One region of the Rhizobium ruizarguesonis genome, then DNA from elsewhere that is predicted to be linked to it. Evidence: predicted binding sites of a transcription regulator. Region 1 holds the regulator's gene; each other region holds the start of a gene.
What was found. Region 1 encodes PhoB, which activates phosphate uptake and scavenging genes when phosphate is short. Its sites were predicted from a motif close to TGTCATNNANCTGTCAT; they were not measured.
Positions count from the first base shown of each region.

Region 2: a site for PhoB is predicted at 5,299-5,315, ahead of J3P73_RS20665 (esterase-like activity of phytase family protein). Genes of this name have one in related genera too.
Region 3: a site for PhoB is predicted at 4,201-4,217, ahead of J3P73_RS29670 (acid phosphatase). Genes of this name have one in related genera too.

Region 1 is NZ_CP071678.1:646,387-653,672, reverse strand. Features, by position in the region: gene apaG (Co2+/Mg2+ efflux protein ApaG) at 396-788, shown strand; gene J3P73_RS03185 (Hsp33 family molecular chaperone) at 1,091-2,083, opposite strand; gene argF (ornithine carbamoyltransferase) at 2,174-3,088, opposite strand; gene J3P73_RS03175 (aspartate aminotransferase family protein) at 3,131-4,330, opposite strand; gene J3P73_RS03170 (GcrA family cell cycle regulator) at 4,751-5,284, shown strand; gene phoB (phosphate regulon transcriptional regulator PhoB) at 5,568-6,251, opposite strand; gene phoU (phosphate signaling complex protein PhoU) at 6,385-7,098, opposite strand; gene pstB (phosphate ABC transporter ATP-binding protein PstB) at 7,143-7,286, opposite strand, start outside.
Region 2 is NZ_CP071678.1:4,199,457-4,206,742, reverse strand. Features, by position in the region: gene gap (type I glyceraldehyde-3-phosphate dehydrogenase) at 1-283, opposite strand, end outside; gene tkt (transketolase) at 365-2,338, opposite strand; gene J3P73_RS20680 (DUF4164 domain-containing protein) at 2,673-2,948, shown strand; gene J3P73_RS20675 (cell division protein ZapA) at 2,964-3,341, shown strand; RNA gene ssrS (6S RNA) at 3,411-3,569, shown strand; gene J3P73_RS20665 (esterase-like activity of phytase family protein) at 3,651-5,138, opposite strand; gene J3P73_RS20660 (NAD-dependent epimerase/dehydratase family protein) at 5,384-6,367, opposite strand; gene J3P73_RS20655 (helix-turn-helix domain-containing protein) at 6,465-7,001, opposite strand; gene J3P73_RS20650 (ArsR/SmtB family transcription factor) at 7,078-7,286, opposite strand, start outside.
Region 3 is NZ_CP071680.1:341,128-348,413, forward strand. Features, by position in the region: gene arfA (arabinosylfuranosidase ArfA) at 46-1,554, opposite strand; gene J3P73_RS29660 (ArsR/SmtB family transcription factor) at 1,765-2,691, opposite strand; gene J3P73_RS29665 (cytochrome-c peroxidase) at 2,859-4,148, opposite strand; gene J3P73_RS29670 (acid phosphatase) at 4,347-5,891, shown strand; gene J3P73_RS29675 (IclR family transcriptional regulator domain-containing protein) at 5,945-6,703, opposite strand; gene J3P73_RS29680 (3-oxoacid CoA-transferase subunit A) at 6,863-7,286, shown strand, end outside.

The DNA.
Region 1 (7,286 bases):
GCGCAGACAACCCTGCTCCCGGCGCTGGACAGCTTTGAAGACAACATCGCCCAACCAATCGAATACACCGCGGGTGCGCGTTCCTCAAAAACAGAGCCAATACCGAATGGCAAAACAAAACAGCCTTGACTAAGGCAATGCGATTAGACAACCGCTGCACACTTTTGCGCGACATGCTTGGGGTTCGGCCGTGCCGGACCTCACTGGGTGAGACCGAGGGGGGGAACAAGTTTGCCCGCCGCGGCGTTCCGAAACTGAATTAACACTGACAATTAGGCTTAACGATCGAAAACCCTTCGGATCACAGCCATTTCAGCGATGATAATTGTTCCGTTTCTTGACGGACAGGGCCTCTTATAAGATACGGGTAAGATATCTTGACTAAGGTGCAAGGCATGTATCGCGCCCTCACAAGAGACATCGAAGTTGTCGTCGAACCGTTCTATCTGGAGGAGCAATCCGATCCGGACGATGACCGCTATGTCTGGGGTTATCGGATTGTAATCAGCAACAATTCCGGCATAGCCGTTCGACTGGTCAATCGTTACTGGAACATCACCGACCAGAACGGCCAGGTGGACGAGGTGACCGGTCCCGGCGTCGTCGGCGAACAGCCGCGGCTCAGCCCCGGCGACACCTACGAATATTCCTCCGGCTGCCCGCTCGACACGCCCTCAGGGCTGATGTTCGGCCATTACCAGATGGAAACGGACGACGGCGAGATGTTCGATGTCGACATCCCCGCCTTCTCGCTGGATTCACCTGGGCTGCTGCGCGTGCTTAACTGAGGCGCATCCATTGAGACGTCATCTTCCGTCTGCGCCACGTTCCTGAGACGTCTTCAACGCCCCCGCTCCTGGGGGATTGCCGAGGCCTGCCCCTCATCCGCCTGCCGGCACCTTCTCCCCGCTTTTGCGGGGCGAAGGGGACGTGTCGCGACCTCTCCGTTCCCCATCAACCTTTCGTAGGGCACGTCCCCTCGCCCCGTTTTTACGGGGGTCCGCAGGACGGGTCGAGACCAGTGGCTCGACCCCGGCAAGGTTAGGGTGAGGGGCAGCCATCGGCGCGAACCGAGCAGCAGTGGTGTCGACTATTCAGCCGGCTGAAGCTCGGCCGGCTCGAAGCGGTAGGTGGTCGAGCAGAATTCGCAGGTGACGGCGATTTCGCCATCTTCCTGGCTGGCTTCGATCTCCTCGGCCGAAAAGCCCTTCAACACGCCCTTGATCTTGTCGCGCGAGCAGCTGCAGCGGTCGAAGACGGCGCGCGGTTCGTAGACGCGCACGCCGCGCTCGTGGAACAGGCGGAACAGCAGCCGCTCGGTGCCGACCAGCGGATCGGTCAGTTCATCGGCATCGATGGTCTCGACCAGCGAACGGGCTTCGAGCCAGGCGTCGTCCTCACCATGCGGGCGGCTGCCGGTGTCGCCGTCGCCGCCGTGGAGATCCGGCTGGCGCATGCGCTCCGGCGCTTCCGGCAGGAACTGGGCGACGAGGCCGCCGGCCCGCCAGCGATGGCGCGGCTTGCCCGCATCGTCACGATCAAAGAGTTCGGCCGCGGCAAGGCGGACGCGCGTCGGGATCTGCTCCGACTGGCGGAAATAGACGCCGGCAATTTCTTCCAGCGTGGTGCCGTCGAGCGCAACGATGCCCTGGTAAGGCTGGCTGAACTTGCCCTGGTCGATGGTGAAGGCGAGCACGCCCTTGCCAAGCAGTTGCTCCGGCTCGGTTTCACCCGACTCGATCGCCTTGTTGAGCAGCGCCTGATCGAAACGGGCATAGGCGCGGACATTTTCCGGCGTCGAGAAATCGGCGACGAGAAGATCGACCGGGCCATCGCCCTTGGTCTGCACCGTGAACTTGCCGTCGAACTTCAGCGAGGTGCCGAGCAGCACCGTCAGCACGACGACTTCGGCAAGCAGCCGGGCAACGGGTGCGGGATAATGATGACGCTCGAGGATCGCATCGAGCATCGGGCCGAGCTGGACGGCGCGGCCGCGCACATCCAGCCCCTCCACCTGGAAGGGGACGACATGGTCATCGCCGGCGAAATCAAACTGGCCGAGGGCGGCTGCAGCTTCTGCCATGGCTTTTAACTCCTAGTTTCAGAGCGATGGGCCAGCGTGCCCTTCGCTCACGCGGTCGCGAGTCTGTCTCTCGCGACGTCCGATTATGGTTCAGATCGCGCCCAGGCACCAAGCAAGAATCGACTTCTGCGCATGAAGACGGTTTTCCGCCTCATCGAAGACCACGGATTGTGGACCGTCGATCACTTCGTCCGTCACTTCCTCACCGCGATGGGCGGGCAGGCAATGCATGAACAATGCATCATTGCCGGCTTTCGCCATCAAGGCCGCGTTGACCTGATAAGGCTGGAAGACATTGTGACCCCGGGCCCGATGTTCCTGATTCATGGAGACCCAGGTATCGGTCACCACGCAATCGACGCCGGCGACCGCACGGTCGGCATCATGGCAGAGCATGATTTCGGCGCCCTCATTGCGGGCCCAGTTCAGATAGTGATCCTTGGGCTCGGAGCCAAGGGGTACGGCCATGTTCATGCGATAGCCGAAGCGCGCGGCACCCTCGACCAGCGAATGCAGCACATTGTTGCCGTCGCCGGTCCAGGCGATGGTCTTGCCCTTGATCGGGCCGCGGTGCTCTTCGAAGGTCATGATATCGGCCATGATCTGGCAGGGATGGGTGTCATCCGTCAGCGCATTGATCACAGGCACGGTCGCATGCTGGGCCAGCTCGACCAGCCGCGAATGCTCGGTGGTGCGGATCATGATCGCATCGACATAACGCGACAGCACCTTGGCGGTGTCGCCGATCGTCTCGGCGCGGCCGAGCTGCATCTCGGTGCCGGACAGGAACAGCGTTTCGCCGCCGAGCTGACGCATGCCGACGTCGAAGGAGACGCGGGTGCGGGTCGACGGCTTCTCGAAGATCATCGCCAGCATCTTGCCGGCGAGCGGCTTGTCGCCCTGGCCTGCCTTGAAAGCCTGCTTGCGGGAAAGCGCATCGTTCATGATGGTTCTGAGATCGGCTGATGTGACTGCCGAAAGATCGAGGAAATGTTTAGGGCTCATATCGTCTTCTTACCTGTGCTGCGCCCGAAGGCGGCAATCTCTTCAAGCCGTCTTCTTGACCTTGGAGGCGCGAATGCTCTCGGCGGCGCGTTCGACGCGGGCAAGGCCCTCGCGGGCTTCCTCGGCGGTGACCACGAGGGGCGGAAGAAGGCGGATGACGTTGTCGCCGGCGGGTACGCCGAGCAGATGGGCGGCGCGGATCGCCTGCAGCAGCTCGGCTGAGGGAACGGCAGCCTTGATGCCGAGCAACAGCCCCTCGCCTCTGATATCCTCGATCACATCGGGATAACGATCCTTCAGCGAGGCGAGGCCCTGGCGAAAGACCAGTGCTACGTCGCGCACATGCTGGAGGAAGCCATCGGCAAGGATGATGTCGAGCACGGCGCTGCCGACGGCCATGGCGAGCGGATTACCGCCATAGGTCGAGCCATGCGTGCCGGCCTTCATGCCGGAGGCGGCCTCTGACGTGGCAAGGCAGGCGCCGAGCGGGAAACCGCCGCCGATGCCCTTGGCGACAGCCATGATGTCGGGGGTGATGCCCGACCATTCATGGGCGAAGAGCTTGCCGGTGCGGCCGACGCCGGTCTGGACCTCGTCGAGGATCAACAGCAGGTCGTTATCGTCGCAGAGCTGGCGAAGCGCCTTCATGAATTCGGTGGTGGCCGGACGGACACCGCCCTCGCCCTGCACCGGCTCGATGAGGATGCCGGCCGTGGCATCGGTGATCGCGGCGCGGACCGCTTCGATATCGCCGAAAGCCACCTGATCGAAACCCGGCGCCTTGGGGCCGAAGCCTTCGAGATATTTCTCCTGGCCGCCGGCAGCGATCGTCGCCAGCGTCCGTCCGTGGAAGGCGCCTTCGAAGGTGATGATATGGAAGCGCTCGGGATGGCCCTTGGAAAACTGATAGCGGCGCGCCGTCTTGATCGCGCATTCGAGCGCCTCGGCGCCCGAATTGGTGAAGAACACCTTGTCGGCGAAGGTGGCGTCCGTCAGCCGTTTTGCCAGACGTTCCTGACCGGGGATCTCATAGATGTTCGACAGGTGCCAGACCTTGTCGGCCTGCTCCTTCAGTGCGCCCACAACATGCGGATTGCTGTGGCCGACGGAGGTGACGGCAACGCCGGCGCCGAAATCGAGATATCGCTCGCCGCTTTCGGTGATCAGCCACACGCCCTCGCCTCGCTCGAACCGCAGCGGGGCACGAGAATAGGTGTCATAAAGCGGCGCGGCTTCAGCCATGGCGCGATCTCCATCAAAGTTGCCGGGCAATGACTCCGGCTAAAGAAACCAGGCCCGAAAAATCAAAAATGCCGCCTTGCGGCGGCGAGTGGCACTATTTCCTTTTCGCGCTGCAATGTCAACAAAACTGCGCCCTTAGCTTATGCAGCAAGGGTGTACAGCGGCATTTTCAGTCTTCAACAGGCATTATTGCAGAAATGCCACGCAGGGGCAGCAAGTTGGGGAAAACTACGAATTCGATTCATCCGGATTCATGCGACTCTTGTCACGGAGTCAGCCTCACACTAGGTTAAAGTTCAATTACTAGACTGCATGCGGCGGAACTAGTCACCAAAATTGATCAAGCGTTTCTTGTTTCGGAGCTCCCGGGACAACGGTGAGGGATTCTGCCATCACCAACGCAGAAGGTGGAGACAGGGCATGAACTGGACAGACGAGCGGGTCGAGAAACTCAAGAAACTTTGGGCCGAAGGACTGAGCGCCAGCCAGATCGCTGCGCAGCTTGGCGGGGTCAGCAGAAATGCGGTCATCGGCAAAGTGCACCGGCTGAGCCTTCCCGGCCGTGCCAAGGCCGGCGGCACCAACACCGCGGCACGAACGCCGAAGCGCAATACCTCGGCGCCGCGCGCGCCGAACTACGCCTCGCGGGTCACTACCCGCACCGTTACCCGCCAGCAGGGCGCGACCATGCTGAAGGAAGAGATCGAGATCGAAACGATCGAGGAAATGGAATACGTGCCGAGAGGCAACGTGGTCGTGCCGATTTCCCGACGCCTCGGCCTGACGGAACTGACCGAACGCACCTGCAAGTGGCCGGTCGGCGATCCGCTGAAGGACGACTTCCATTTCTGCGGCTGCGAATCCCCCGACAATTCGCCCTATTGCGGCTATCACCAGAAGCTTGCCTACCAGCCGGTCAACGAACGCCGCCGGGCAGCAGCGCGGGCCAGCTGAGCGGGCTGACCATCGTCAGAATGCAGAAACGGGCCGAGTGGCCCGTTTTTTTGTGCGCGTGGATGGGAGCGCTCGTTGCGGGGATGGCTGTCCCTCACCCTAACCCTCTCCCCGTAAACGGGGCGAGGGGACGTGCCCTGCAAAAGGTTGTGGGGAACGGAGAGGTCGCGGCATATCCCCTTCGCCCCGTTTACGGGGAGAACGTGGCGGCAGCCGGATGAGGGGCAGTCCATCGCCGCGAACCGACAGCAGCGGGACAAGCCCGAGCATGACGAAAAAGCCCTCAGGCTTCCATCGAATAACCGGCGCCGCGGACGGTGCGGATGACGTCCTGCATGTTGGAAAAATTCAGCGCCTTGCGCAGGCGGCCGACATGGACGTCGACGGTGCGCTCGTCGACATAGATATCGTGGCCCCAGACGCCGTCCAACAGCTGCGAGCGGGAGAAGACCCGGCCTGGCGACGACATCAGGAATTCCAGCAGGCGGAATTCGGTGGGGCCGAGGCGGACTTCGCGGGTCTTGCGATGGACGCGATGGGTCTCGCGGTCGAGCTCGATGTCACCGCATTTCAGCACCGTCGACAGCACTTCGGGACGGGCGCGGCGCAGCATCGCCTTGACGCGGGCAACAAGCTCGGGGGTCGAGAAGGGCTTGACGACATAATCGTCGGCGCCTGTCGACAGCCCGCGGACACGCTCGCTCTCCTCGCCGCGCGCCGTCAGCATGATGATCGGCAGGCGCTCGGTTTCCGGCCGCATGCGCAGGCGCCGGCAAAGCTCGATGCCGGAGACGCCGGGCAGCATCCAATCGAGGATGAGCAGATCGGGCGTGCGCTCCTGAAGCCGCATTTCGGCTTCGTCGCCACGAAGGATGGTATCGACCTCGAAGCCTTCCGCTTCGAGATTGTAGCGAAGGAGCACGCTGAGGGCTTCCTCGTCTTCAACAACTGCAACTCTCGGGATCATGCGTGTCGGTCTCCTCGCGCATGATCCTTAAACCGGGGGTGATTTAAGCAATGCATCCTGCGCAAAATCAGAATTGGCTGCGACCTCTTGCGCGCCCGGATGGGCGCGCACGCAAGCGGCGGGGTGTGGGCGGTTATTCGGTGACCGCGCCGACGGTGTTGGCGCTGTCGTCCTTCGGACGGTCGCCTTCCGGCTGCGCGCCTGTCGTCATGTAAAAGATCGTCTCGGCGATGTTGGTGGCGTGGTCGCCGATGCGCTCGATGTTCTTGGCGCAGAAGAGAAGATGCGTGCAGCTGGTGATGTTGCGCGGATCTTCCATCATGTAGGTCAGGAGCTCGCGGAACAGCGAGGTGTACATCGCGTCGATCTCGTTGTCGCGTTCGCGGATCGCATTTGCCTTGTCGGCTGAACGATTGGTGTAGACATCGAGCACTTCCTTGAGCTGGACGAGCGCCAGCTCGGACAGATGCTCAAGGCCGCGGGCGAGCTTGCGGGGAACGCCGGTGCTTTGGACGGCGATGACGCGCTTGGCGGTGTTCTTGCCGAGGTCGCCGACGCGTTCGAGATCGGCGGCGATGCGGATCGAACCCATGATTTCGCGCAGGTCCGAAGCCATTGGCTGACGGCGGGCGATGGTGACGATCGCCTTGTCGCCGATTTCGCGTTCGGCGTGATCGAGGATCACGTCGTCGGAGATGACCTTCTGCGCCAGCGCGGTATCGCCGTTGACAAGAGCGCGCACGGCTTCGCTGACCATCTGCTCGGCCAGGCCGCCCATTTCGGAAATCCGCCTGGACAGGAACTTCAAGTCATCATCATAGGCAGAAAAAATATGTGTCGATGCCATGGGGCTTTATCCTCGAATAACGGGAAGGCTTGGTGTCGCCAAAATCAACCGAAGCGACCCATGATGTAGTCCTGGGTGCGCGGATCGTCGGGATTGGTGAACATCTTGTCGGTGTCGTTCTCCTCGACGAGATTGCCGAGGTGGAACATGGCGGTGCGCTGCGAAACGCGCGCGGCCTGCTGCATGGA
Region 2 (7,286 bases), 1.5 Mb from region 1:
TGTCGACACCGAGTTCGCGGTGCGGAAGCGTTGCCGGATCCTTGATCGCCGTGACCTTGATCGGCTTGCCGTTGCCGACGATGATCGTGTCACCCTCGACCTTCACCGTTGCCGGGAAGCGGCCGTGGATCGAGTCGTAGCGCAGCAGGTGGGCGTTGGTTTCAACCGGGCCGAGATCGTTGATGGCGACGACTTCGATGTCGGTGCGGCCGGATTCGACGATGGCGCGAAGGACGTTGCGGCCGATGCGGCCGAAACCGTTGATGGCAACCTTGACTGTCATGTTCATTCACTCCCGATAGAGTAGGGCCCGATAGCGAGGGCCTGGAATTGAGGAGATGGAGAGCGCCTCAAGGCGCCCTCATTAAAGCTTTGCTTCCGCGGCCGCAACGACGGCGTCGGCGGTGATGCCGAAATGCTTGTAAACTTCCTTGACCGGGCCGGAAGCGCCGAAGCTCTTCATGCCGATGAAGGTGCCTTCCGGTCCGATGAACGCATCCCAGCCTTCGCGAACGGCGGCTTCGACGGCGATCTTGACCGGCGAGTTGCCGAGGATTTCCTTGCGATAGGCTTCCGGCTGCTCGAAGAACAGTTCCGTGCAGGGAACCGATACGACGCGGACGGTGACGCCCTTGGCTTCGAGTGCCGTACGGGCTGCAACGGCGATTTCGACTTCGGAGCCGGAGGCGAAGATCGTCACCTTGGCGTCGGCATTGCCGGCGAGCACATAGGCGCCCTGTTCGCAAAGGTTCTTTTCGCTATATTCGGTGCGCGCTGCGAGCAGGTTCTGACGCGTCAGAGCAAGGCCCGAAGGACGGTTGTGCGTCTTGATGGCGATCTGCCAGCATTCCGCCGTTTCCGTAGCGTCGGCCGGACGGAAGACCATCAGGTTCGGGATGGCGCGCAGACCGGCGAGCTGTTCGACCGGCTGGTGCGTCGGGCCGTCTTCGCCGACGCCGATCGAGTCATGCGTCAGGACGTGAATGACGCGGATGCCCATCAGCGAAGCAAGGCGGATCGGCGGACGGCAATAATCCGAGAAGATCAGGAAGCCGCCGCTATAGGGGATGAGGCCGCCATGCAGCGCAATGCCGTTCATGGCAGACGCCATGCCATGCTCGCGGATGCCCCAATGCATATAACGACCGGCGAAATCCGTCGGGGTGATCGAATGCATCTGGCTGGTCTTGGTGTTGTTCGACGGCGTCAGGTCGGCGGAGCCGCCGAGCGTTTCCGGCAGGAAGCCGTTGATGACCTCAAGCGCGTCTTCCGAAGCCTTGCGGGTCGCAACCGTCGGCTTGGTCTCGGCGAGCTTCTTCTTAAATGTGCTGATCGCGGCGTCGAAACCTTCCGGCAGCTCGCCTGCCATGCGGCGGGTGAACTCGGCCTTGGCCGGAGCCTTGGCGAGGCCGTCTTCCCAGGATTTGACGAGGTCAACGGAGCGCGCGCCGGCTGCACGCCAGCTGTCGAGAACGTCCGAGGGGATGACGAAGGCTTCGGCTTCCCAGTTCAGTGCCTTGCGGGTGGCTGCGATTTCTTCGGCGCCGAGCGGGTTGCCGTGGACCTTGTGGGTGCCCTGCTTGTTCGGGGCGCCGAAGCCGATGATCGTCTTGCAGGCGATGAAGGTCGGCCGGTCGGACTTCTGGGCAGCTTCGATCGCGTCGGCGATAGCGGCCTGATCGTGACCGTCGATCTCGATCGTGTTCCAGTGAACCGCCTTGAAGCGGGCGACCTGGTCGGTGGAATCCGACAGCGACACGGCGCCGTCGATGGTGATCGAGTTATTGTCCCAGAACAGGACGAGCTTGTTGAGCTTCAGGTGGCCGGCGAGCGCGATGGCTTCGTGGCTGATGCCCTCCATCAGGCAGCCGTCGCCGCAGATCGCATAGGTGTAGTGATCCTGGAGATCGGAGCCGAACTCCTCGCGCAGCTTGCGTTCGGCAATCGCCATGCCGACGGAATTGGCAATGCCCTGGCCGAGCGGACCGGTCGTCGTTTCGATGCCTGTGGCATGACCGTATTCCGGATGGCCGGCGGTCTTCGAGCCGAGCTGGCGGAACTGCTTCAGATCTTCGATCGTCATGTCCGGATAGCCGGTCAGATACAGCACCGAATAGAGCAGCATCGAACCATGGCCGGCTGACAGCACGAAGCGATCGCGGTTCGGCCAGTGCGGCTTCTTCGGATCGAACTTCAGATATTTGGTGAACAGGACCGTTGCCACGTCGGCCATGCCCATCGGCATGCCCGGGTGGCCCGAGTTCGCCTTTTCAACGGCGTCCATGGCGAGAAAACGGATCGCATTCGCCATCCGGTCGTGTTGTTCGGGAGAGGTCATGGCTTTTCCGCAAGTTCCGGGTGTCGGGGGGATGGCCTCGAGCCTCCAAGACCATCGAGTGAAAGCGGCAGAGACATAGCAGTTGGGACGGGCAAGTCAATAAATGGCAGGCCAAATCCGGGCACGCAGCGGCGATTTTTGACATTTGATCGCGCGATTGTACAAATGACGAATCTGATGTGGCGAGCCTATGTAAAACGCTCATCCACAGGATAGGCCGGTGGGCAAGTGACAGGATTTATTGACGGGCCGTCGGCGAGCTGCATATCCTTTTGAAATCGCAGGATCGGCGCGGCGTGCCGATTCGCGGATCCTGCGCGGGAATCGGAAAGACATGATGCCCACAGGCAAAACCATGGAAGCAGCGCTCAACGAATTGAGACAGGCGATATCGAGCCTCGAAAACGCCGTCGACATGCGCGTCGAGCGGCAGCGCGAGCAGGGCGAGATCGAGGGCGAGGTGCGGCGTGTGCACGCCGACCGTTCCCGGCTGGCGCAGGAGCTCGACCAGGCCGAATTCCGCGCCAACCGGCTGGAAGAGGTCAATCGCGAGGTATCGCGGCGGCTGGTGACGGCCATGGAAACGATCCGCGCGGTTCTGGATCGCTGATAGAAAGAGTTTGGCATGGCGCAGGTGACGGTAACGATCGACGGCAAGGCCTATCGCATGGCCTGCGAGGAGGGGCAGGAGGATCACCTGACCGATCTCGCCACCCGCTTCGACCGCTATGTCGGCCATCTCAAGGATCAGTTCGGGGAAATCGGCGATCTCAGGATCACCGTCATGGCCGGCATCATGATCACGGACGAGATTGCCGAGCTGACGCGCCGCGTCGCCGGGTTGGAGTCCGAGCTCGAGACGCTGCGCGGCAATCGCGATACGGTGCTTGCAGCCACCGCCCGGACCGAGGAAAATCTTGCGGCAGCGCTCAGTGAAGTGTCGAGCCGCATCCGCGGCATCACCGACAAGCTGAACGGCCGGTCCGCCCCCGAACTCAATTGATCTCAATTAAATAGGGGCGGCCTTCCGTCGCCACTGGCGCGCCAGCACAAACGACCTTATATATCGCCATGCGGTCTGCGCCTCTCGACAGGAACCACAATCCCTGGGGCCATACTCGATCCAAAGGGAGCTGTCCCTGGCCAGGCCCGTGGGCCTGGACACACGGCGCCCACCTACGTTTGTAGGCACCCAGGATCGTAAACATCCATCGGTGGTCGTGGATCGCACCGTTTCCTTCCATTTTCAGCGAAGACGCCGGATATGGCGGGCGAACGCGGGTTGCCCGTTCGCCCTTCTTCAGCGCGTCCGTTACTTCTTCAGACCTGGAAGGGTGACCTGGAAGACCTGGAACATGGTGTCGACGTCGGCACCGCCGTCCGCCTTGTAGGCGGCACCCACCTGGAAACCATCCTGCGTCAAGAAGTCGTTGTCATTGGCGACGAACAGGAAGTAGTCGTCCGGCAGGTTCGGGTCGAGAACGCTCGCCAGACCCATGGCTTCCCACTTTTCCGACAGATTGTTCTTGTCGTTCGGCGCGCCGTTGTGCAGGCCGAAGCGGGTGAGATCGGTCTTGTCGTTGAGGTCGATGAAGGGTGTCAGCGTCGCCGGCGTCAGCGAGGGATCGATGACGCCCTTCGGCGCGATCGGCTTGCCGTCATCGAAATCGCTGCCGGCGATGTCGGTCGCGGCGGAAATGTCGACGATGTCGACCTTGCGGTAGAGCGAGGTGTCGCCCTTCAGGCCCTGGCCGTTGCCGCTGTCGCGGGCGAGCATCAGGAAGGTCTTGTCGGACAGGGCGACGATTTCGCTCTCGGCGGCGATCGTCGTCTTGTCCTTGGCGTCCTTGAAGACCGGCAGCGGCACGACATATTCGTGCACCAGTTTCAAGTGATCGGGATCGGCGGCGTCATAGATCATGGCGCGGGTATTCTGGCGGGTCGAGCCGGAATCGCCGCCGTCCTGGCGGGCGGCCGACTGCAGCACAGCGATGATGAACTTGCCATCAGGCGTCATCGCCATGCCTTCGAGACCCTGGTTGTTCTGGCGGCCGGTCTCCGGATCTTTCGGGTCCGGAGCGGAGGCGCCGGAGCCGGGATTGTTGGAGGCAAAGCTCAACGCGCCCTTGCGCATCGGCAAAAGCGCCTTCGGCGGCTGGGTGGCGGAGAGCAGGTGTCCGTCAGCGGCGAAGTGATAGATATAAGGCCCGTATTCGTCGCTGACGAACATGCTGCCGTCGGCCATGCGGATGATGGCTTCATTGTCGAGCGCGATCTTGCCGTTCGTCGCCTGCGGCAGCGCGGGAAAACTACCGGCAGCGGGGCGGACGCCGGATTCCGGGTCGAGACCGGTCATGTCGCCGCCCCTGTCGTCGACGAAGAGTGTGGAATCGACGAGCTTTGCGTCGACGCCCGACTGTTCCTTGCCGACCTCGGGTGCCGCACCCGGAGCGGTCGGCGTCAGGCCGATCGAGATGGTGTTCAGACGTGGCCGGTAATCAACGGTGCCGACGGCGTTGTAACCGCGGTCGGGCAACAGGTAGAGCGTGCCGTTGTAGCCGGCGCCGTCGCGGCTCCAGGCGGCGGGATCGATCGCCATGCCCGAGCCGGAACCGAAGGTCTCGCCGAATTTGTCACGCTGGTTGGCCGGAATGCGGCCGATGCCCACCAAGCCCTTGTTGACGAAGGTGAGGCCGCCGACGGTGGCGGAATTCTCGGCCATTGCGACGACTGGCACGGCGGCGGATGCCGCGAGAACCGCGGCGAACAGCCGCGATGCGTATGGTCTGACATTCTTCATGGAAATACCCTCTCGGTCAAAAGCGCTCTCGAAACGGCTTCCGCCCGCAGGCTGGACCCCGCTTCAAATGACACCCCGGCCTGGATTCGATTTCCCGATGGCACAACACGCCCTGGATTTCGTCGCCCCATATCCCCGGCAGACGGTCTATGACGGGATCGTGATATCTGGATGACACTTCTCAGCGAAAGCGTCATGCTGGAGAGGAAGTCGGGCTTTCGCGTGTCCGCATTCCAGCTGCTGCTCTATCCGACCGGGTAAGGCCCTTCGGCGAAGACCTCATCGTGGTAGCCCTTGGAGCCGACATTCAGCGCCAAAGGGCTTCGCCACTCCCTGTTGTCGCGCAGGCAATCGAGCACGAAACGGAAATCATATCGCGGCTGCCAGCCGAGTTCCCGCCTTGCGCGTTCGTTGACATAGACACGGTCGAGCGAAGGAAACATCTTCCAGCCGCGTGATGCGTAAAGGGCGCCTGCACCCGGGAACAGTCGTTCGACGACGTGAGGCGCGTCGCGCCGGATCGCGGCGAGATCACTTGCCGAAAACGGCGTCGTGGCGGAGATGATGTAGCGGCCAAAGCCGATTGCCGGCGCCTTTTCGAGCGCCAGCAGATGGGCGCTGACCACGTCGCTGATATCGACGCGGCGGTGAAGAAGCTCGTTGGCCTGGGCATTCTCTGCCGAATAGCCGTTACGAATATCAGGATTGTCGTCGTTTTCGGGAAAGAAACGCGACGTCCTGAGAATGACCACCGGCAGGCCGGACTTGCGGGCGAAGAGTTCGCACAAGCCTTCGGCGGCGAGTTTCGTTACGCCGTAGATGTTTTTCGCGACGGGAAGCACGTCCTCAGTCACCCATGCCGCCGGTTCGCCGGCAGCCGGCGTTAATGCCGCACCGAAGGTGCTGGTGGTGCTGGTGAAGACGAAGCTTGCAACGCCTGCTGCGACCGCTTCTTCGAGCAGGTTGAGGGTGCCGGCGATATTGGTGTCGAGGAAATCGTAATTGCCGTGGGTTGCCACATGCGGTTTGTGCAGCGTCGCGGCATGGATGACGTGGCTGATGCCTGACATCGCCTGCCTGATGAAGGCGCGATCACTGATCGAGCCGACCATGTCGGTAAAAGCCGAGGGCTTGATATCGATGCCGCGCACCCAGCGGCTTTCCGCCCTCAAGGTCCGCATCAGCGCTTCGCCGAGATGGCCGGCGCTTCCCGTCACCAGTATCGTCATCACATCGTCTCCTGACCGTTCGGCGGCGGACGCTATAAAGACTAAGGTTTTCAGACAACGCATAAATTATGCATGGGCGTGCAGGAAAGCTTGAGGCTCAGCCGATGGTCGTAACAAGGCGGCCAGTGCTGCCGTCGGAAAGCATGATCCGTTCCCAGGTCACGCGGCCGTCGGCGATCGGCAGCAGCGCATTGCCGTTCGCGCCGGTATCGAGGGTCAACGACGAGAGCCTGCCATCATGCCAGCCGCGCTCCTCCAGCGACTGCTCGGCCGCGGCGATTTCGGCGGATGCATAAGAGAATAGGGAGCGGCCGAGAAAGGCGCCGAGCGGCGCCCGCCACTCTGCCTGCCTCGGGCGGGAGGCGGAGAGCAGCCGGTGGGTGCGGTCGCAGATCAGATGCACCGGCCGGACGGAATCCTCGACCAGCCGTTTCAGCGCCGTATCGACTGCTGCATATTGCGGTGAGGCGAAAATCCGTTCCAGCTTGGCGGCCTGTTCGCCCGACAGGGCGAGCTGATCGCGCTCCCAGCGTGAGACCGTCGCCTGGTTGACGCCGAGGAGTTCGGCGAGATGTTCCTGCTTCATGCTGCGCAGCAGCCGCCTGCGGCGTATGCCGGCGCCCGATATCGTCATCTGCCTGATCCCGTGCCGTTTTGGCCAGCATAAGGCTTGGGCTGGCCGGCAAGCAAGCTGTTGGGCGGCCGGATCATTATTCGGGCTGGCCCTCGAGGTCGTCTTTCAGCCGGTCGAGAATCGACAGGGAATGTCCGGCATAGGTGCTGATCCAGCGGTCATAGATGTGTTTGATCGGCAGGCTGTTCAGGTGGTTCCAGCGCTCGCGGCCTTCCTTCCTGGCGATGACCAGGTCAGCCTCTTCCAGCACCTTCAGATGCTGCATCACCGTACAGCGATCCATCT
Region 3 (7,286 bases), on a different replicon from region 1:
ATATCTTCAGCCGGGGCGCCCCAATGGGCTACCCGGCGGTAGCTGTCACACTGACAGCCGGATGACGTTGTAGGAGAACGGTTTCAACGCCGCCCTCAGCCGTCCATCCTCGATCTTTGCACTCTCGGCATTGACCGGAACGACCGCTGTCGGCCGCGCAGCCGTATTGACGGCTTCCAGATCGCCATGGGTCATCTCCACCTGCTCGACCACCCGGGCATTTCCGAACCCTTCCAGCCGCACATCGAGATCGAGCGCCGTGCTCGGATGGCGGTTGACGGCAAAGAAGGTCAGCGTCTTGCCGTCCTCGGAATGGACCGCCGATACGTCGAGATAGGGGACGTCGTTCTCTTCGTCGCTGTCATAGGTCGGGCCATCGACGACCAGCTGTAATGCCGAGCCGCGACCATATCTGGAGGCGTAATAGAACGGGTAATAAATAGTCTGGCGCCAGGCCGCACCGCCGTCCTCGGTCATGATCGGGGCGATGACGTTGACGAGCTGCGCGATGCAGGCGATGCGCACGCGGTCGGAGCGACGGATGAAGGTGTTCAAGATGCCGCCGACCTGCAGCACGTCCTCGAAATTGTAGATATCTTCCAAGAGATGCGGCGCATCCGGCCACTCGTCGCGCGCCAGGATCTCCTTGTCCTGCTGGTTGGAATGATACCAGACATTCCATTCGTCGAAGGAAATGCCGATCGTCTTCTTCGAGCGCTTTTTCGCCTTGATGTAGTCGATCACGCCGCCGATCGTGGTGATGTAGCGGTCGAGCTTCGTTGCGCGGGCGAGATAGTTGAGCGTATTTTTCTCGCGGTTGGCAAAATACATATGCAGCGAGATATGGTCGGCGCTGTCATAGCACTGCTCGAGAACCTGGGCTTCCCACTCGGGATAGGTCTTCATGTCGGAATTGGATGAGCCGCAGACCACGAGTTCGAGCGACTTGTCGAAGCCGCGCATGGCCTTCGCCGTCTCATCCGCCAGCCGGCCATATTCATAGGCCGACTTGTGGCCGACCTGCCAGGGACCATCCATCTCGTTGCCGAGGCACCACAATTTGACGTCGTGCGGATTGGACCAGCCGTGCTTGCGGCGCAGATCCGACCAGTAGGTGCCGCCCGGATGATTGCAGTATTCCAGGAAATTGCGGGCGGCATCCAGGCCGCGTGATCCGAGATTGACGGCAAGCATCGGCTTGGTGTTGGCCTTCTTGCACCAGTCGACGAATTCATTGACGCCGATCTGGTTGGCTTCGCGGGTGCGCCAGGCAAGGTCGAGGCGAACCGGGCGCTCCGCACGGGGGCCGACGCCGTCTTCCCAATTATAGGCCGAGACAAAATTGCCGCCGGGATAGCGGCAATATGGCGTGTCGAGCTCACGGACCAGATCAAGGACATCCTGGCGGAATCCGTCCTCATCGGCCGTCGGGTGCCCGGGCTCATAGATGCCCCCGTAGATCGCCCTGCCGAGATGCTCGAGAAATGAGCTGTAGAGCCTGGAGTCAATGGTCGCGATGCGGAAATCGCGGTGGACAACGACGTTCGTCTTCAACGGATCCTCCCGTTTATATATCAGATTTTTTGTTTTCTTGCCTCTAACTTGATATCAGGAATGTTGTTCTGTCAACTGAGTTGCGTTTTTAATCATACTAATGAGGATTTGTGAGAAAATTGTTTTTTTTCAGTATGTTGGCGTATTTTTTCGATCATCAGAACTGGAAAGAAGCGTGATATTTAAATCAAGATTTCCGATTTTGATTTTTCAGACGTGCAGCCGCATGATGATATCGCGTCCGTGATTTCCGAAGCCGCGGCCGAAAATATTGACGCCGCCGGTATGGCCGGCATTCTCGGCGATACCGACCCGGAGCCGGATGGAGGAATGCTGGGCAAGCGCGAGATCGCTGAGCGTGACATTCGATGCGGCGATACCGTCGATGAAGGTTCCGCGCGTGGAGATGCGCCAGGTCTTCATCATCCCATATTGCGAGCCCTCGAGCTTCCACCATGCCGGCGTGAAGGCGCCGCGCTTGTCGCCGTAGTCGCCAGGAGACGTCCAGGTTCCAATGGCCATTCCATTGACCCAGAGCGTTATGTCCGAGGGCCAGTCCGGATTGGTGCCCGGCACCTCGGACGACAGCTCCAGCGAAAACTCGATGGCGCGGATATCCTTGTTCAACACCTTGGCGTTGTTGGGGAATTTATATTCCACATATCCCCTGCCGAACCAGACGAGCCCGGCCTGCATGCGCTGCGGATCCAGGAAATAGTCAGGGACATCGAGCGGGCCGATGACGCTCTCGGTGGAGCAAAGACCGCATGGCGCATGGACGTCACAACTGGTGTAGAGCCCGACCGGCATCTCGACTTCGATAATATTATTGGCCCTTTGGGCGGCACTTTCCTCAAAGCTGATCAGAATTTCGCTGTAGATCGCAGAGCAGATCTTCTGGTTTCCCTTGCGCGCCTTCGTCAGCTGGGAATCCACAAGCCGGGCGTCTTCCAAGATCTGGATCCCGGTGGCGACGGTCGATTGAGGAAGAGAAAGAGCACGCGCGATGTCGTTGATATTCATCGGCCCTTTGGCGCAAAGCAGCTTGAGCATCTCGAGCCGGGCCGGTGCGGAAAGCGCACGTATCGCATCATTATTCTCGCCGGCGGCAATCGTCAAAAACGAGCGTTCCATCATTCCCCCACTATTTCCGATGAAATGATGTATATCGGAAATTATGATACATCAAGTGGGAATACTTCGCCCGTTTGATTGTTATTGTTGAGAAAGACGTCATTGGTCCCTGAGCGCGGCAGATGCCCCGCTCAGTCTCGCGGCGGGCATTTCTTAAAACTCCAGATGTCCTAGTGCCCGGTCGCCTCGGCCTCCAGATCGGCATCGGTCAGGGTCCCCAGGAACGCGACGATGTCGTCGATCTCGGGATCGGCGAGGGCGGGTGCATCGCCCGGCTTCCTGCCGAAGGGCGGATCCTGGTTGACGTTGTCCCAATAAGCCTGCGGCAGGTCGTCATATTTCCGGATCGTGCCGTCTGAATTTTTCGGGTACCAACGGCCGGGATCGCTGTCGCGCGTCGCATAGAAGGAGACGACGTCGCGCAGCGAGTGGAAATAGCCGTTGTGGAAGAAGCTCTTCTTCAGCGCGACATTGCGCAGCGTCGGGGTGCGGAACAGGCCGCAATATTCGCGGCGTCCGGCAAAGTCGGTGCGCTGGGGGCCGCAAAGACCGAGATCGTGATAGGTGGGGTCACTGTTGGCCGGTATCGCCATGTTGCGGGGTGCGGCGAGCCCGAGGAAGCCGAAATCGGAAAATTGCGGCGGCTCGCCGTCATTGGCGGGCTCGCTTAAGTGACAGCTCGAACAGTTGCCCTTGGCGGGATCCTCGAACAATTGTCGTCCGTGCAGCTCCTGCGCCGTCAGCGTTGCCTTGCCGGCGAGAAAGGCGTCGTAGCGGCTGGAATAGGGATAGAAATCCAGGCCGCTCTGTTCGAACGTGGCGAGCGCCTCGGCGGCGGCATCGAAGGCGTCCTCAGGATTGTCGAACACCGTCTCGCCGAAGGCAGCCTTGATATCGCCGGCATAGGCAGCCTTCTGCAGCTTCGCCGCCACCTCGGCTGCATCCTTGTTGCCCATCTCGAAGGGTGAGAGCAGCGGGATCTTCGCCTGATCGGCGCCGTGATCGACCCGGCCGTCCCAGGTCAGGCCGCCCGTCGGGCCATTGTCGACGCTCTCGTCGCCCTCGTCCTCGGAATCGTAGTAATGCTCGGTGAAGGACGGCACCGATTGCAGGTAACGCAGCGTCGGAACGGCCCGCAGCCCCGGCTGGTCCCGATGCTCGCCGCCCATTTCGACCGGCATGGCCGATGCTGGGCCGGAGGCGTGAGCCGGATCATGGCAGGACGCGCAGGCCTGGAGCCCCGAGGCCGACAGCGAGGGATCTGAGAATATCTTGCGGCCGAGCGCGCCGAGCGTTTCGGCCCGGGCAAAGGCCTCGGTGCGCGACATCGGCCCGGGATGAACGCCGGCGGCAGCCGCCGCGCTGCTTTGCCGCAGGGGAAGAAGGGCAAGACCAAGCGCCACGGCACCCATGCTGACGGCCAGGCCGGACCGCACAAGCCAGATGGTCTTCGTCGTCATGATAAGGATTCCAATAAGTTGGGGCCGGTTTGCGCTATGATCGAACCCCGCTGCAACAAATTGATGACGGCCATCCTCCTGCGGCATCACGGCAAGTCCTGATGTCACAAAGTTGATAGACGGCGGGAATAGCGTCAGCGCGCCCCCGAGCGTTCTCCGCTCCCTCTAGCCAACGCCCCTAGCCATGAGGTACTCCCCGTGAAAAGACTGAAACTCCTCCATTCCATCTGTCTCGCCGGATCGGCCATCGTGCCGTTTGCCATGGCGACGGCAGCCCATGCGGCGCCCGCCGGTTACGACAAGATCGACAATGTCGTCGTCATCTATGCCGAAAACCGCAGCTTCGATAATCTCTACGGCAGCTTTCCCGGCGCCGATGGGCTCTCGAACGCGACCGCCGATCGCGCCCGCCAGCTCGACCGCGACGGCCAGCCGCTGTCCGAACTGCCGCCGGCCTGGGGCGGGCTGACCGCCAAGGGTGTCTCGCCTGCCGTCACCGAGGCACAGTCGGCCCATCTTGCCAACGCCTCCTTCGCGATCGACGATCCGAAGGGTTTCGCAGAGGCGCCTTCGGTCATCACCCGCGACCTCTGGCATCGCTTCTACCAGGAGCAGATGCAGATCGACGGCGGCAAGAACGACAAGTTCGTCGCCTGGGCCGATTCCGGCAGCCTCGTCATGGGCCATTACGACGGCTCCATCCTGCCGATGTGGCAGGTTGCCAAGAAATACGTCATGGCCGACAACTTCTTCCAGGGCGCCTTCGGCGGTTCGTTCCTCAACCACTTCGCGCTGGTCTGCGCCTGCGCGCCCTATTATCCGGATGCCGACAAGAGCCCGGCCAAGCCCACCATCGCCAAGGTCGACGCGGACGGCACGTCGCTGACCGTGGCGGAAAACGCCCCGAAGTCGGCGCTGGAGGGCGCACCGAAATTCGTCTCCGACGGCACGCTGACGCCTGACTTATACGCCGTCAACACCATGCAGCCGCCCTACCAGCCGAGCGCCAATCCGCCGGCCAAGGACGGCGATCCGGCCTATGCCGATCCCGCCGCCGCAACGACGCTGCCGCCGCAGCATGAAATCACCATCGGCGATCTCATGTCGCTGAAGGGCGTCAGCTGGGCCTGGTATAGCGGCGCCTGGCAGGCAGCCCTGGATGGCAAGAATGCCACCCCGGTACCGAATTTCCAGTTCCATCACCAGCCGTTCAATTATTTCGCCAATTTCGCGCCCGGCACGCCTGCGCGTGCCGAACATCTGAAAGATGGCGGCCTTGCCGGCGAAGCCTTCCTTAGGGATATCGACGATGGCAAGCTGCCGGCGGTTTCTTTCTACAAGCCGCAGGGCAACCTCAACGAACATGGCGGCTACGCCGATGTTTCGAGCGGCGACCAGCATCTTGCCGATATCGTTTCCCACCTCGAGAAGAGCCCGCAATGGGCCCATATGCTCGTCATCGTCACTTATGACGAGAATGGCGGCTTCTGGGATCACGTCGCGCCGCCGAAGGCCGATCGCTGGGGTCCGGGCAACCGTATTCCGGCCTTCATCATCTCGCCCTTCGCCAAGGGCGGGATGGTCGATCACACCCAGTACGACACGACGTCGATCATCCGCTTCATCACCGCGCGCTACGATCTGCCGGTGCTGCCCGGCATCCTCGCCCGCGACAAGGCGCTTGGCAATAACGACCGGCCGCCGATGGGCGACCTCACAGCTGCGCTCGACCTGACGCATTGACCGATTACGAGCGGCCCCGGCGCTGACTGGGGCCGCTCTGTCCCAATTTGCTGTCAGCGCCGCAGCAGCGGACGCAACGCGGCCTGCGTTTCCTTCAGCAGTGGCAGATAGCGTTCCTTCATCTCCGCCGCCGGGACGAGGGCGGCCGGCGCGCCGATGTTTATTGCCGCGACCGTTTCGCCGCGGTCGTTGTCAACAGGCACGGCAATGGAGCAGAGGCCGATCTCCAGCTCCTGATCGATGATGGCGTAACCCTCAGTGCGGACGCGGCGGAATTCGGCGATCAGCTCGTCCGGATCGGTCTTCGTATTCACAGTGTTTTGCTTCAGCTCGCTGCGGGCAACGATGGCGCGCGCTTCGCTCTCTGGAAGGGCTGCAAGCAGCACACGGCCCATCGAGGCGCAATAGGCGGGCAGGCGGCTGCCGGGGGTCAAGTTGATCGACATGACACGGCGCTGCGAGGCGCGGGCGATATAGACAATATCTGTGCCGTCGAGCACCGAGGCCGAGGCGCTCTGGCCGGCCTTCTCCGAGAGATGATCGAGATGCGGCTGCAACAGCGCCGGCAGCGGCGTCGCCGCGAGATAGGCATGGCCAAGACGCAGGATCTTCGGCGACAGCGTGAAAAACTTGCCGTCATAATCGGCATAACCGAGCTCGGCGAGCGTTAGCAGAGAGCGACGCACAGTGGCGCGGTCAAGCTCCGTCAGCTTGGCGGCCTCGGCGATGGAAAGCCGCTGCCGCGTTTCGCCGAAAGCTTCGATGACCTTCAGGCCGCGGGCGAAGCCGCTGACGAAATCCGTTTCGCGCATGGGTCCAGTCTCCAATGGATTCATTTCATTTTGTGCGATATATGAACAAATGTCAAATATCGCACAAATACATTGCCGGCTGGCACGCCGCCCTTTATGTCTAGGGGAAAGGACGGGATGGAGAGTTCCCGGCCGCATCTAGCCAAGGAGAGATCCCGCATGGACAAGACAGTCGGGAGCACGGCGGAAGCCGTCTCTGAGATCGGGGATGGCGCGACCGTCATGATCGGTGGTTTTGGTGGCTCGGGCGCGCCGATCGAGCTTATTCATGCCTTGATCGACAAGGGCTCGAAGGGCCTCACTGTGATCAACAACAATGCCGGCAACGGGCGCATCGGTATCGCCGCGATGATCGATGCCGGCATGGTCAGAAAGATGATCTGCTCTTTCCCGCGTTCGTCGGATCCGCGCGCCTTTACCGATAAATATCTGGCCGGCGAAATCGAGCTCGAGCTGGTGCCGCAGGGAACGCTTGCCGAGCGCATCCGCGCCGGCGGGGCCGGCATCCCGGCCTTTTATACGCCGACGGCCTACGGCACCGAACTTGCCAACGGCAAGGTCATCGCCGAATTCGATGGCCGTC